3 regions of the Paenibacillus sp. J5 genome follow, and region 2 is predicted to be linked to each of the others. Evidence: riboswitches for the same ligand, from Rfam matches in the RefSeq annotation. Region 2 holds a riboswitch; each other region holds the start of a gene.
The links. A riboswitch is a leader RNA that binds a small molecule or an ion and turns the genes downstream of it on or off. The one in region 2 is predicted to bind cyclic di-AMP.

Region 1 (4,828 bases), on a different contig from region 2:
GCCCCACAGCATTTGGTCGAGGCCAGCTACCTGACCCATCCGGCCCCGCTCAAGCTGCTCTCATGGTCCTACCGCGATCATGAGCATTATGCGGAAAATGTATACATGCGAGCCAAGCTGGTGCTGGTCGATATAGAGAAGCAGGTTGGCGAGAAGACGATGCGCAAAATAATGCGAACCTATTTTCAAAAATACAAATTCAAGCACCCGTCTACAGCCGACTTTCAGAAAACCCTTGAACAGGTTACACGCAAGAAATGGGATGATTATTTCCGCCAATACGTCTATGGCAGCCTGACCGCAGATTTCTCGGTGGAATCGATCGAGGTACGGCCTGCCGAGCAGCAGCGCACTGACATGTATGAATCCATCGTCGTCATTCGCAAAAACGGCGGCGATTACGGAGAAATCCCTATTCTATTCCAGTTCAAGGACGGGACGGCGCTCTCGAAGGCCTGGGATGGCGCAAGTAGCCACATTCAATTCAAGCTGCTGCATACCGCGCCGCTCGCCTTCGCTGTCGTTGACCCGCAGCACACGATGGTCTTGGACAATAAGCGTATCAATAATTTCCTGAAGTCCGAGGTGCTGGAGTCTTCGAGCACCCGCTGGAATCTGGGCATCGTCAAAGTGATCGAGGGGCTGCTAGGCTCCTTGAGCTGGTGAGGTGAGAGAGATGAAACAGCATTTGCTGCAAGGCTGGAGACTGTCGCTGAAGCATTTCCCTGTCATTATTATGCTGTTCCTGTATCAGTTGCTGTGGGGCTTCTTCCTCTACCGCGCTGTACAATCTGTAGTCATCCCCCTGCTCAAGCGGTACCCGGACTCGATGTCGGACAACAGCTCCGTCCGTCTGTTTCTGCTGGAGGCGCAGTTCCAACTAACCAAGACCGAGATCATCGAGCCCTATCTATGGATGCTGGTCGGGCTGCTGGCCGCGCGTATGCTGCTCACACCATTCATTCAGGCCGGGCTCGCCTACTCGCTGCACCATACATGCGATGACCGGGGCACGCACTTTCTTCGGGGCATCCGCCGAGTCTGGAAGCCCATGATGGCGCTCTATGCCGCGGAGATGGCGTTGCTGCTTGCCCCGGTATGGTGGCTGCTGCCGGTCGCCTCCCGACTGCTGCATACGAGCGGCTCTGGCGAACAACTGCTGCTGAACGCTCTGCCCTATCTATGCGGCTGGCTCTTGTGGGGCGGGTTGCTCCATCTGCTGTTCCGCGCCGCGCAGTTCGGCATCGTCGCCCGCAGAGGCTGGAGCGCATCGATAACCTCCGCCCTGCAGTCGCTGCTGCCACTGGCAGCTATCTCGCTTGCTCTGCTGGGAGTAAGCCTGCTGCTGTCGCTGGTTGCCTCCGCTGTATCGATGATCTGGGCGGGCCTGCTCGCCTTAATCCTTCACCAGGCCTTCTATCTGATTCGGTCGCTGCTCAAGGTGTGGACGATGGCTTCCCAATATCAGGCGTGGCAGAGCCGTCAGCACAGCGAGTAACACGTTAAGAAGGACGGATGTCTAACCGATCGCAAATGAATAAGTTGGATGAAAAACGATCGTTTTTCATCCAACTTTTTTGCATTCTCCCGGAGGGTGACAGAGCAGCGCGATTCGACAAATTTCGCGCGGCGGGCGAATCAACCACGATGATGCCAAATCACTGATTGCTGGCGGCATAATACGTCAAATAGCCGCAATAAGTTGCAGGAAAAATGTGAACATTGTGTGAACAAAGCAGGAAAAGTGGCGATTGAAGCGAATACATAGCGAGTACATAAGTGCAGATGGTCCGTTCTTCATTCACATCAGTCATCTGTACCTCTGCACGCCTGGCGTGGGCGAGCCGCAGCGCAATGTTGCCTTGCAGCCCGCCCCGCCGACTAACACATTGCCGAATCCCTGATGAACCGGTCAGGGAGCGGGGGAACCACTCTGGGTGAATTGATCCCGACCAGCAAGAGAAGATAGAGCGCTGGCCTGAGGGTATCATAGGGAGCCTTCGACCGAACCCCACAGCTAACCTCGCAGGCATCGGAAGGAGTTTTTTTGTTTTGAAGAAAGCCGTTCTGTCCCTGCTAGCTCTGCTCGTCCTTATGTCCTTCTCGGCAGGCTCCGCATTTGCAAACTCCAAGATGGATGATGCGATTGACGAACTGATCGGTACACCTTACAAGTACGGCGGCACGACAACCAAAGGGTTCGACTGCTCCGGCTTTACTTCGTATGTGTTCAAACAGTTCAAGCTTGATCTGCCACGTTCCTCGTCCTCCCAAGCTCAGATCGGGAAGAAAGTGGACAAGGATGATCTGAGAGCTGGCGACCTCGTATTCTTCAACACAAGCGGAAAAGGCATTTCCCATGTAGGAATTTATGTAGGAGACGGCAAGTTCGCCCACTCCTCGTCCAGCAAAGGTGTAACCATCAGCAAGCTGAGCGAATCCTACTATGTCAAGCGTTACGTGACCGCGCGCCGCGTGATGGACACTGATACGTTTGAAAAATATGCTGACGAGCCTTCGGATGAAGTGCTTGACACCAGCGGAGATACGGACTAATTCTTTGCATTGTTTATATTGAAACCGCAGCAGCCTCAGGCTTTGCGGTTTTCTTTTTGTGTGCGAACGCACCCTATAGGCGGTTAGCTATATCGCGGCTGCCCGCTCTCACCGCGCCTGCAGCCATCAGGCACCATCTTAACCAGGAGGAGCAACGCTCATGTATGTATTTATCCACCGCAAGGATCTGCGAACCTACGATCTGCGCGCCTTCGACGCTCTTCATCGCCGCGGACTTCCCGGCATTCATCTGCTCATCCTCGACCCGCAATTGCTCACCGCCGAGCGGCTGGTGGCACATAGTGGGCAGCAGTTTCTGGAGCACGCCGTCCTGCTGGAGCATGCCTATGCCCAGGCGGGACAGACACTGCACCTACTCTGGGGACAGCCAAGCGCAGTCGCCGCTGCCGTAATGGATGCTTACCCTGTTCAAGGCCTCGTCGCACATGCTGACTATACACCCTACGCCAGGCAACGGGATGCCGCCCTGACGCAGGCGGCAACCATCCGTTCGATTCCCGCTGTTTTTCTGGATGACCTGCCGCTTGCGCCACTGTCTCAGTTGCAGGACTATGCGGGACGCAGCGAGCCATACAAGGTGTTCACTCCCTTTTACCGCAAGTGGAGCAGCTTCATGCAGCAGCATTATCCGGGGCGAGCGCGCATCACGGTGAAGCAGTTGCATACGGTTGCTGAGCTGGAGGCCAGTGTGCTGGAGGCCTTCGGCTTGCCCGCTCCCATTCAGGCTGCCTGCTCTGCAGCCAGGCAGCGCGTCATGGCAGGCGGCCGGACAGTATGCAGCGGAGCACAGGCTCTGCAGAGCTTCATCCACGAGCGGCTGCATCGCTATGACCAGAGCCGGGATGCCTTCGCCGAGCCAGGCACTAGCGGCATCTCCCGCTATGTGAACAGCGGGGCTCTCTCCGTCCGCGAGGCCTATGAGGCAGCGTCTCTGCAGCCTGGCGGAGAAGCGTGGATTCGCCAATTGGCATGGCGTGATTTTTATCTGTATCAGGCGATTCATAATGAGCGATTTTTCACAATAGAGCAGCAGTATGACTTCTCCGCACTGCAGGAGACGCACTTTGCTGCCTGGTCGCAAGGCAGGACAGGCATCCCGATCATCGATGCCGCTATGGCGCAGCTAAATCAGACGGGCGAGATGCCTAATCGTCTCCGCATGGTGACGGCGATGTTTCTGACGAAGAACCTGCTCTGTCCCTTTACACTTGGGGAACAGTATTTCCGCTTGCAGTTGTCGGATTACGACCATATCCTCAACCGCGGGGGCTGGCTGTGGAGCTCCTCCCTTGGCTACGATGCGGCTCCCTACTTCCGCATTATGAACCCAAGCTCTCAATCTGCCGCCCATGACCCGCATGGCCACTACATCCGCCGCTGGCTGCCCGAGCTTGGCCACTTGTCTGACCGTGAGATTCATCTTCCCAGGCCCGATGCAATCGTTGACTTGAAGGCATCTCGGGCGCGCGCCATGGAGGTATACCGCTTCATGCTTCAGTAGCTTGGCGCCTCTCGAAGATGGATGGAACGCCTCCTTCCTTATTTTGAATTTGCTGCCTGTTAGCCTATAATCAGTACAGGGGCAAGCGGCATTGCCAGAGGTACGCTCCATTTCATTCTTCATAATTGAACCGAGAAGACGAATACATCGTCTATAGATAGAGGTGGCCGTGTTGAGTTCCGATACCCAATTTGATTACTTAAAAGCGCTGAACGATAGTGAAGACAAGACCGAGATTCTTAACGAGCTGATGACCGCCTACGGCAAGGATGTCTGGAACTACGCCTACAGCATGACCCGCAAATGGGAGGTTGCCGACGATATTACACAGGAGGTATTTATCAAGGTATTCAAAAACCTCTTCACCTTCCGCAGCGAGGCCTCCATCAAAACATGGCTGCTTACGATTACCCGCAATACGGTGCTGGACTATAAGCGCTCTGCCTACTTCCGCAGAATTACGCTCGTGGATTACTTCGCAAGCGATTCGAAGACCGGATTGTCCGCCGAGCAGGAAGCGCTGCAGACCGAGGCCACCAGCGAGATGTGGGATATGGTGCTGCAGCTTCCGCCCAAAAACCGCGAGGCCATGATCCTGTATGCGCACAACCAACTGTCTCTCAAGGAGATTGCCGAGGTGCTTCAGGTCAGCGAGGGCACGGTCAAGTCCAGATTACATCATGCACGCACGAAACTATCCCAAATAAAGGAGCGACACCATCATGCATCCGAGCGATAAAGATAAGCTTA
Region 2 (4,828 bases):
CAGCCTGGTACCCGGGCCGCTACGATCTTGCGGATACGCTCTCCGGCATGGTCGGGATCGGTGAAGATAATGATCCCCCGCCGCTCCATAGCCAGCTCGATTCGACGCAGCACAGCCTCCCCGATCGCAGAGCCGCCCGTTTCGATCGTATCGGCTTCGACCGCTCGTTTTATCGCAATCGTATCATCCTTGCCCTCTACAACGATAACTTCCTTAATCATTTGAACCTTCCCTCTGTCCGTCTAAGCTTTAATTATCAATCAAAAAAAGAAGAGGCATCGCCTCTTCTTATCATGACATATTTGCATCGAAATTACGATATGATTAGAGCACAGTCAATAAAAAGTCTTGCAGAGCTTGAGGCACCGCCGGTATTAACTCGATTTGGGCTTGTTAGGGCCAATCACATACACGGTATGCCCTTTTTTGCGACCGAACTTCTTCACATGGGACTCACTATCGAAGTAAACATCGATCTTGTTGCCCTTAATAGCTCCTCCGGTATCCTCTGCCCGGCGGAAGCCCACCCCTTCGATGTATACCCACCAGCCCATGGGAATGACATCAGGATCGACAGCAATCGTCTGTCCCTCCTGCACCGTCGCTCCCGAGGCTGTAATGCCATACAGCGGGTGGCTCTCATCCTTGCCCGTCGAAGCTACACCCGCCGAATAAGCGGTCAGTGTTACACTCTTGAGCACCTTCTTCGCCTTGAAGGTAACGCCTGACTTGGTTACGGTCTGCGCTGCGCCAGTACCTGCGTCCGCGGAAGCAACCATAACCTCCGGCTTCTTCTTCGTGCCGATGGCGATGATCTGATCAACGCTCTTCGACTCGATGGTCTTCGTAACCAGCTTCTCTGATACGAGCTGACCATCCTCATAGACCTTCTCGTATTGTTCCACGAGCAGACCTTCCTTGCCGGCCTGTACGACCTTCTCCTTGCCTTCCTCGAGCGTCGGATCATTCTTCTTCACCACTTCGAACGGCACCGACTGCTCTGTCTTGGCAACCTGTTTATCTACACGAACGATCGATACGGTCTCATTAGCCTCTAGCTCTTCTGTCAAGGCAGGCATGATCTTATCGTCGTCTGAAAGCGAAATATTCAAATCCTCGATCGCCGCTTTCACGGTTCTTTCTGTGGTGTAGAATGTCTTCGTTGTACCGTCTGCCCTAACCGTCACCGGTATAGCCTGGTCAATTACAATCCGGGCCCCGTCCTTGATGTCCGCATCAAGCGGCATCGAGATTTTGTCGTGTTCCCCGACTGTAATAGCTTGTTCATCCAACAGGCGCTGCAGGACCCACTGTTTCGTCGAAACAACGGTTTCTTGTCCATTGACTACGAGCGATACGCTCTTGTAAGCCGTACCGTACAGCAACACCAGTAACATGAAAGTCATAGCGATTGAGATAATAGCACTTAGAACAATCAAACGCAAATTTTCATGCTTCCATCGCAATGCGAAAGACATGCTGGATGATCGTTTATCATGGGTATCCTTGAGTTGGAACATGCCCACTTCCTCGGTCCTCCTTCATAGCCCCGCCGTCAACTGTTACGCATGATCTCAAATGACGCGACTATTGTAGATTAGCGTGCAAGCACGCATTCCTAGTAGCTCGCCGATTCCCCACCTCCATGATTAACCCTATGTCGCCCTCTGAATAGATATTCAAAAATAAAAAGAAGCCCGCGACAGAGGATCTGTTTCGTGGCTTCCAGGCAAGTTGTATTCACCATGGATTGTGGGCACGAGGTTGATCTCTCTCTTACATGCTGACGAGGTTAGCTGACGGGTTCGGGCAAGAGAGTCGCCCTATCGGTTCGAACCGGATGCGAAGGTTTCCGGACACGTACCAAATTCACCCCTGAACAACAATGGTTCCCCCGCTTCCTTTGCACGATTTCGGACACGCCGTAAGACCGAACAAAGGAATTAAGCAAAATTGGAAATCCAATACATATTCAAGCTCTGAGAAAAATCATACCCTCTTTCGTGGCCCATTGTAAAGATCATTAAAAATGCGATTTAAACGAATTTTCAGGAAAAACTCGCAATATTAATGCAAATTCACCGAACAAATTGAGTTTTATCACCCCATAGGTCTTTATTTCTCAGATTCTTTTCTATTTTTGAGGTAGACGAAAACAAAGCTCTGCATTTCGGGTCGTAATTTTAGCAATCTCTTCCAAAGTTATCCCTTTAATTTCTGCTGCGGCCTCCGCCACCATACGTACATAAGCCGATTCATTGCGCTTGCCGCGGTACGGATGAGGGGCGAGATAAGGAGCGTCTGTCTCAATCAATATACGATCGATTGGAACCCTTTCCATGACCTCTTTGGGTACCCTTGCATTCTTGAATGTCACCGGTCCGCCGAAGGAAATATAGAAGTTCATATCCAGACATAATTTGGCTGTTTCCCAGCTTCCAGAGAAGCAGTGCATGACCCCTCCGACCTCATCCGCGCGCTCCTCCTTCAGGATGCGCACAATGTCTTCATGGGCATCGCGATTATGAATAACGATTGGTTTATTTACCTCCTTTGCCAATCTTATCTGCTCTCTAAATACACGATGCTGCACGTCCTTTGGGGACGTATCCCAGTGATAATCCAATCCAATTTCACCAATTGCTACTACTTTCGGATGACTCGATAGCTCTCGAATCCAGTCCAAATCCTGGGGCTGCATATCAATACTGTCAACTGGATGCCATCCGACAATCGCATAGATCGAATCATGGGCTTCTGCTAGAGATATTGTCGAAGGGATGGTCTCCCGGTTAAATCCAACATTTAATATTCGCTCCACTCCGGCTTCTTTGGCTCGTTGCAGGACGAGCTCACGATCATTGTCGAAACGGGCGGAATCCAGATGCGCATGTGTATCAATCAACAAAGTTAAAACCCCTTTTCTTCTATAAATACAAGCTATACACCGAACAACTCGCGAATGGAGGGACGGAGCTTGTTCGCATGGGCACGTAGCAGATCGTCCGGGTAATATAGGTGATATTTTCCAAGATGAAGCCCTGTAATAGACCGAATAATGTCAGACTTCCCCGATATTTCAGACAATTGATGATTCATACCCAAGAGCAGGATAGGCGGCTTCTCCTCCCCCTCTGCCTTGCCAGGCTGGTACACATCGTAGGGCAGATCGAACGGGAAGTCAATCTCCAGATGATACTCCGGCCGCAATCCGGCAGCGGCAAAATCACAGCGAATCTCATGCCACAATGCTTCATCCTCTTGATCCATGGTTATATATTTATACAATCGCCGATGAAGGAAACGAAGGCATAGATCGGACAGCAGATGATCTGCCTCCTCCGTCCACTGTATGAATGCCGTCTGCGCCATCGCCTCGTCCAACAGGAAATAATCCTGTAGTGACAGCTCGTCCATGAGCAGCCGCTGCATGGGACGCGGCAGATAGGTGAAGCGATAGCCTTCGTGGTACAGCTCCTTCGCCCGCCTGAATATTTGACGCAATATAATCTCAGAGCTGCGAGTGACCGGATGGAAGTACACCTGCCAGTACATCTGGTACCGGGACATCAAATAATCTTCAACAGCATGCATGCCGCTTTCCTTCACGACGATCTTCCCTTGATGAGGCCGCAGCACACGCAAGATGCGCTCCAGATCGAACGTGCCGTAGTTGACCCCGGTAAAATAAGCATCCCGCAGCAAATAATCCATTCGATCCGCATCCATCTGGCTGGATACGAGACTGATGACGATTGGCTTGTCATAGGTCTTGCGGATGACAGCGGCCACCCGCTCGGGGAGATCCTCCGACACACGCCGCAGCACGCGATTGACCTCCGTATCCTCCAGCAGGAATCGACATGTCCAGCCCTCATGGTGCAGATCGAAGACCTGCTCAATGGAATGGGAGAAAGGGCCATGTCCCAGATCATGGAGCAGTGCTGCACAGAGGGATACGTACTTTTCCTCGCGCGGCCAATCGGCATACCCGTTGCGTTCAAATTGTGAAATGATCTTGCGGGTAATCTCATATACACCCAGCGAATGGGAGAAACGGCTGTGCTCCGCGCCATGAAATGTAAGGTAGGAGGTGCCGAGCTGTCGGATGCGCCGCAGCCGCTGGAACTCCTTCGTGTTGATCAAATCCCAGATCAGCTCGTCCTGCACGTAGATATATTTGTGTACGGGATCTTTGAATACTTTCTCTTCGGGTAGCTGATGCTCCTGTGTCATTCTTGTCACCTCTCTAGTCGCGCAAGCATAGGCCTGGCATATTAAACCATCTGTCTGTATCATGTTGGATTTTCAGTCAAAATGCAAGCTTAAGCCTTATTTCTCAAGCTTCCACTATTTCCCTATATTCGTAGCTGTAAAAAATTTGTACAATACAAGATGTCACATGTCGACAATTACAGTAGATACTCGGCTTTATTTCGACAATGTATAATGCATTATGTCGAATAGTGTCGAGCTTTCATTTCCATCTGTTATCGCTAATTCTGCCCATATATTTCGTGAATTTCGTTATATTTATAGTAACATTAGTAGATTTTAACACATTTTCGGGATAAAATTTGGGTTGACTATTATGGGAAAGGTTGGTATTATAGATAACAGAAAACGTAGTTTTTTGTCGAATAATGACGAAACCGTTTGGAAGGGGAAACGATAGATCATGATGAAATCAACGGGTATTGTCCGTAAGGTAGACGAACTGGGCCGGGTAGTTATTCCAATCGAGCTTCGCCGTACATTGGGGATAGGTGAGAAGGACGCACTGGAGATTTATGTAGACGGCGAGCGCATCATGCTGAAAAAGTATGAG
Region 3 (4,828 bases), on a different contig from region 2:
TTGGGCATCCCGCACATCCATTGCCACAGATCGAGCTGATGCGGATCCTGGTTGAGCAGCACGCCGCCGCCTTCTCCAGCCCAGGTGGCGCGCCAGCTACCGGAATCATAATAGCTCTGTGGCCGGTACCAATTCGTAATAATCCAGATCGAACGCTTCAACTCGCCAAGCTCTCCTGAGTCAATCAAGTCCTTGAGCTTGCGGTACAGCGGATTGGTGCGCTGATTGTACATAATGGCGAATACTTTGCCACTCTTCAGAGCGACCGCATTCATCTCGGCTACTGCCTTGGTGTAGACGCCTGCCGGCTTCTCAATCAACGTATGAAGACCTTGCTGGAGAGCTTCGATTGCCAGCGTCGGGTGATCATAATGCGGCGTGGCGATTAATACGGCATCCACAGTCCCCGAGCGGAGCAGCTCCCCAGGCTGATCGAATCGCGCGATGTGCTCCCCCAGATGCTGCTGCGCCCATTCCAGTCTCTCAGGACGCACATCGCATACAGCGGTCAGCTCGGCATGAGCCACCTTGCCCGCCATGAGCTCTCTGGCATGAGCGGAGCCCATGCTGCCGATGCCGATGATACCGATTCGTACATGGTTCATATTCAAGCCTCCTCCCGGTGATGCTCATCCTGTATTTCGCTTAGCAGCTTCTTGATCGCGTGTACAGCCACAGCGAACCGCTTGGCAGATCCCTCTGGCAGCGCGTACCCTGGAGAATCCGCTTCCAATCTGGAGAAATCCGAATAGGACCACAGATGCGGCTCCAGGGACAGGAAGCCATCGTAACCGCTTGCGGATAGTCGCTGCAATATTTCTCTGACATGGCCGTCGCCGTCCCCGGCTGGCACGACGGAGCCGTTCGTGCGCAGGGCGTCCTTAACATGGATATAGGCAATATGCTTCTCCAGCAGCTCATACGCGTCAGGGTAATTGACGACGCCGCATTGGACGAAGTTGGCGAAGTCGAAGATGAGCTGCACCTGATCGCTCTGCAGTGATTGCACAAGATCAAGACAGCGTTCGGGGGTGTCGCCGTAGATGCCATGCTCATTCTCATGCAGCAGCACCAATCCACTGCCCGCTGCCGCCTGGACGAATTGGCTCCAGCGAGCGATCACCTCATCACGATAGTCTTCCGGGGCCTCTCCCTTGGGAATATAAAAGCTGAACATACGGATATAACGGCACTCCAGCAGCCTTGCGAGCTCTACAGTATGCTTGAACTGTTCAAGATGAGGCCCGAATTCGTCCGTGATGCCAATCTTGCCTGTAGGGGAGCCTAAGGCGGATAGCCTGAAGCCTCTTGCATCCAGAGCGCGCTTAATTTCTCTGGCTTCGTCTAATGTGTAGTCTACAATCAGCCTGCCGCCCACCCCGCGCATTTCAATATGCTTGATGCCGTGCTGTTCCAATACATCCATCTGAGTGTTCAGATCGGTATCGATCTCATCTGCGAAAGCGGATAATATAAATCGACTCATAGCATCCCTCTTCTCCTCATATTCATGTTGGGTTCCATTGCCGTTGAACCTCGGGAATCACTGCGGACTCTTCCATCATAAAATTGAGCGACAAGGATGTCTATGTAAAAACACAACATCATTTGCACTAATTGAATACGTTCTCAAAATAGGGAATGAATTCTAAGCTTCAGTGTAATTAGGAAGGAGAGGCGCATTCTTCTCCCTGTGCAGGGCAAGCCTGGGTAGCGTTCCATGAGCCGGAAAGCTAAGCCAGGCTGCGCCCGAAGCATGGAGGATCAGCAATGAACGTGGCCGCGCCGCTACCGCTTCAAATGATAGGGCACCGTCGTGACCACAATATCCTGCTGCCGGAACAGTTGCGCCCGCAGGAGCAGGCTGGTCTGATTATGGAGCATGGCATGCCACCAACTGCGCGTAATGAATTGTGGAATCAGCACAGTCACGGGGCCATGCTCCGGCGATTTGGCTTCCACCGTGTGAATAAACTTGAGCAGCGGGCGAATGACGCTCCGGTAGCTGGAGCGGATAACGACGAGTCTGACGCCGGGATTCCATTGCTCCCATTTGCGTTCCATCGCCTCAAGCTCCTCATCACTAAAGCCGACATAGACGGCGACCACCTGATCGCTTAACGAACGGGCATAGCTGAGCGAATGCATGACAACCCGCGTAATGCCGGCAACAGGAACAATGATCGTTCCCTTGGCTATATACGGCTTCTCCTTCTCAGGCTCGATGCGTAGCTCCTCGGCTATGTTGCTGTAGTGCTGGTGAATACGATAGAACAACAGGATGACAAGCGGCAAGAACACAAACACGACCCAAACCTGGCTCCACTTGGTGAAGATGAAGATGAGCGTAATGAACAAGGTCGTCAGCATCCCGATCGTATTCATGATCAGCTTGGGTACCCAGCCAGCCGGCTTCAGGCGAAGCCATCTTACGATCATCCCGAGCTGTGACAGGGTGAATGGAATGAATACGCCGACGGCATAGAGCGGGATCAAGCCCTCTGTCTCTCCTCCAAACGCGAGGATGAGTGCGGCGGACAGGACGCCCAGGAACACGATGCCGTTCGAGAACCCGAGTCGGTCGCCGCGCACTGTGAATGCCCGCGGCATATATTTATCCTTGGCCAGCATGTAGGCCAGGAGCGGGAAGGCAGAATAGGCGGTATTGGCAGCCATAAACAAGATAAGGGCCGTCACGCCCTGAATCATATAATAGAAGATATTGCGCCCAAGCACCGCCTCTGCGATCTGCGAGACGACCGTAGATTTGGCATTGGGGACAATGCCGTAGCCGTAGGCGAGCAGCGTGATCCCCATAAACATCGCACCCAGCAGCACGCCCATCATAACGAGAGTGGTCGATGCGTTGCGGGGCGCAGGCTCGCGAAAATGCGGCACCGCATTGGACATCGCTTCGACGCCGGTCAGAGCCGAGCAGCCCGAGCTGAACGCCTTCAGCAGCAGGAAGAGTGTGACGCCATGCAGCGCAGCTCCAGCTCCAGATGATGCTGAGTGCATATCCCCACTTAGAAAACGAATCGCTCCGGTCACAAGGAGGGCGAAGATGGCGATGACGAACAGGTAGACAGGGATAGCCAGCACGCTGGCAGATTCTGTTACACCGCGCAGATTCATGATGGTAAGAAATCCGATCATGATCAGCGCGATCCCCACTCGGTCATCATGCAGCGCGGGAAAGGCGGAGACGATCGCATCGGTCCCCGCTGACGAGCTCACGGCGACAGTCAAGATGTAATCGACGAGCAGCGAGCCGCCCGCGAGCAGGCCAGTTGCCGTGCCCAGATTGTCTTTGGCAACGATATACGCACCGCCTCCAGTCGGATAAGCGGCGATCGTCTGGCGGTAAGACAGGATGAGAATCAGCAGCAGCCCAAGCACTGCGACAGCGATCGGCAGCGAGTACCAGAGTGCGGCAGTTCCAGCCAGCAGCAGCACGAGCAGAATCTGCTCCGTGCCGTAAGCGACCGAAGACAGGGCATCGGACGAGAGGACGGCCAGCGCCTTCAGCTTGCCGAGCTTTTCATTGGCCAGGGCGCTGCTTTTCATCGGTCGTCCGATAAACAGCCGTTTCAATTGAGTAACCATCGGTATTTCTTCCTCTCTTGACGCTTACGGGGTTAGCTGACGGATTCGGGCCTGAGGAGGCAGCCCTACGCCACGGCTTGCGCCTGACGATTCACCCCATAGGCATGAATGCAGAGCGTTTCCTCAATCGCGCTCGCATCGCTTGCCTGTTCGGTTCCCCCGCTCCTGCATGATTGCAGGACTCAGCGTTCTTGCAATATATGTTACGAGATGAATGATACGCCTTGTGAGCAATAACTGTAAAGGTTCGGGAAGGGGTGAAAACGGCTGAAAAAGCGAATTTAATGCGAAGAAATCGGTTACAACGGGGGAGCGCCGCTGGCGCGCTTGCATTTGGTTGCAATCTCGCCAGCTTTTGCGCTTGCTGCTGCTATGCTTGTTGTGTGCTGCGATGCTTCTCTGGCTGCTTGCTGCCAATTCGAAGCTGAATCACAATCATCACGATGACCAGGATTGCCAGACCATAGATGGCAGACGTATAGCCTCCGAATCTGTCGTGCATCACGCCGACAAACAGCGGCCCGAGTGAGGCAATCATGTAGCCGCCAGATTGGGTCATGGCAGACAGTGAGCTTGCTTCCTCCGCATCGGCCGCCTCATCGATCGGCAGCATCAGAGCGATCGGGAACAGTCCTCCAGCACCTAGCCCCAGCACGATGGCAATCAGCCATGGCGATGCGTGCAGCAGCAGAAGCAGCAGACCGATCAGCTCCAGGAGCGAGCAGGCAACGAGCCATACGCCACGGCGCTGATAGCGGCTGATGAGGAGTGGCATGAGCAGGCTCATCGGAATCTGCACCACGGTGAATAGCGTCAGCACCGAGCCGGCTGTCTGCCTGCTGGCGCCCATCTCCTCCACGATCGGTGCGAGCCATGCCGTCATCGAATAGAAGATGACAGCCATCAGCCCGAAGAAGCCCGTCAGCAGCCAGGCGCGCTTGCTGCGCAGCGGCAGTCCGGCACGCTTGGCTTGCGGCGTCGTCTGCACAGCGGGCTCATCCGAGCCAGCTACCCGCTGCTTCGGCTTGATCGGCCGCCACCAGAATAGAAGAGCGGCGAAGGCGAGCACCGACCAGGAGGCAGCGGATGCCTGCCAGGAATCATTGAGGGCGGATTGCAGCGGCACAGCCAGCGCGGCGCCGAGTCCCGCTCCGATGACCAGTGACATTGAATAGACACCGACGATAGCGGTGGGATTGTCAAAATGGCGCTTGACGAAGCC

Region 1: another riboswitch for cyclic di-AMP. It lies ahead of ACY1JZ_RS19595 (C40 family peptidase); the one in region 2 lies ahead of ACY1JZ_RS25315 (resuscitation-promoting factor).
Region 3: another riboswitch for cyclic di-AMP. It lies ahead of kimA (potassium transporter KimA); the one in region 2 lies ahead of ACY1JZ_RS25315 (resuscitation-promoting factor).

What each region holds. Positions count from the first base shown of each region.
Region 1 is NZ_JBUEDD010000011.1:58,118-62,945, forward strand. Features, by position in the region: gene ACY1JZ_RS19580 (M1 family metallopeptidase) at 1-666, shown strand, start outside; gene ACY1JZ_RS19585 (hypothetical protein) at 677-1,498, shown strand; gene ACY1JZ_RS19590 (hypothetical protein) at 1,752-1,904, shown strand; cyclic di-AMP (ydaO/yuaA leader) riboswitch at 1,881-2,047, shown strand; gene ACY1JZ_RS19595 (C40 family peptidase) at 2,053-2,556, shown strand; gene ACY1JZ_RS19600 (cryptochrome/photolyase family protein) at 2,717-4,078, shown strand; gene ACY1JZ_RS19605 (RNA polymerase sigma factor) at 4,251-4,817, shown strand.
Region 2 is NZ_JBUEDD010000019.1:55,894-60,721, forward strand. Features, by position in the region: gene rnmV (ribonuclease M5) at 1-221, opposite strand, end outside; gene ACY1JZ_RS25315 (resuscitation-promoting factor) at 375-1,526, opposite strand; cyclic di-AMP (ydaO/yuaA leader) riboswitch at 1,767-1,930, opposite strand; gene ACY1JZ_RS25320 (TatD family hydrolase) at 2,135-2,908, opposite strand; gene ACY1JZ_RS25325 (HD domain-containing protein) at 2,941-4,236, opposite strand; gene ACY1JZ_RS25330 (AbrB/MazE/SpoVT family DNA-binding domain-containing protein) at 4,679-4,828, shown strand, end outside.
Region 3 is NZ_JBUEDD010000002.1:345,875-350,702, reverse strand. Features, by position in the region: gene ACY1JZ_RS04080 (Gfo/Idh/MocA family protein) at 1-605, opposite strand, end outside; gene ACY1JZ_RS04075 (sugar phosphate isomerase/epimerase family protein) at 608-1,486, opposite strand; gene kimA (potassium transporter KimA) at 1,789-3,606, opposite strand; cyclic di-AMP (ydaO/yuaA leader) riboswitch at 3,614-3,804, opposite strand; gene ACY1JZ_RS04065 (MFS transporter) at 3,977-4,828, opposite strand, start outside.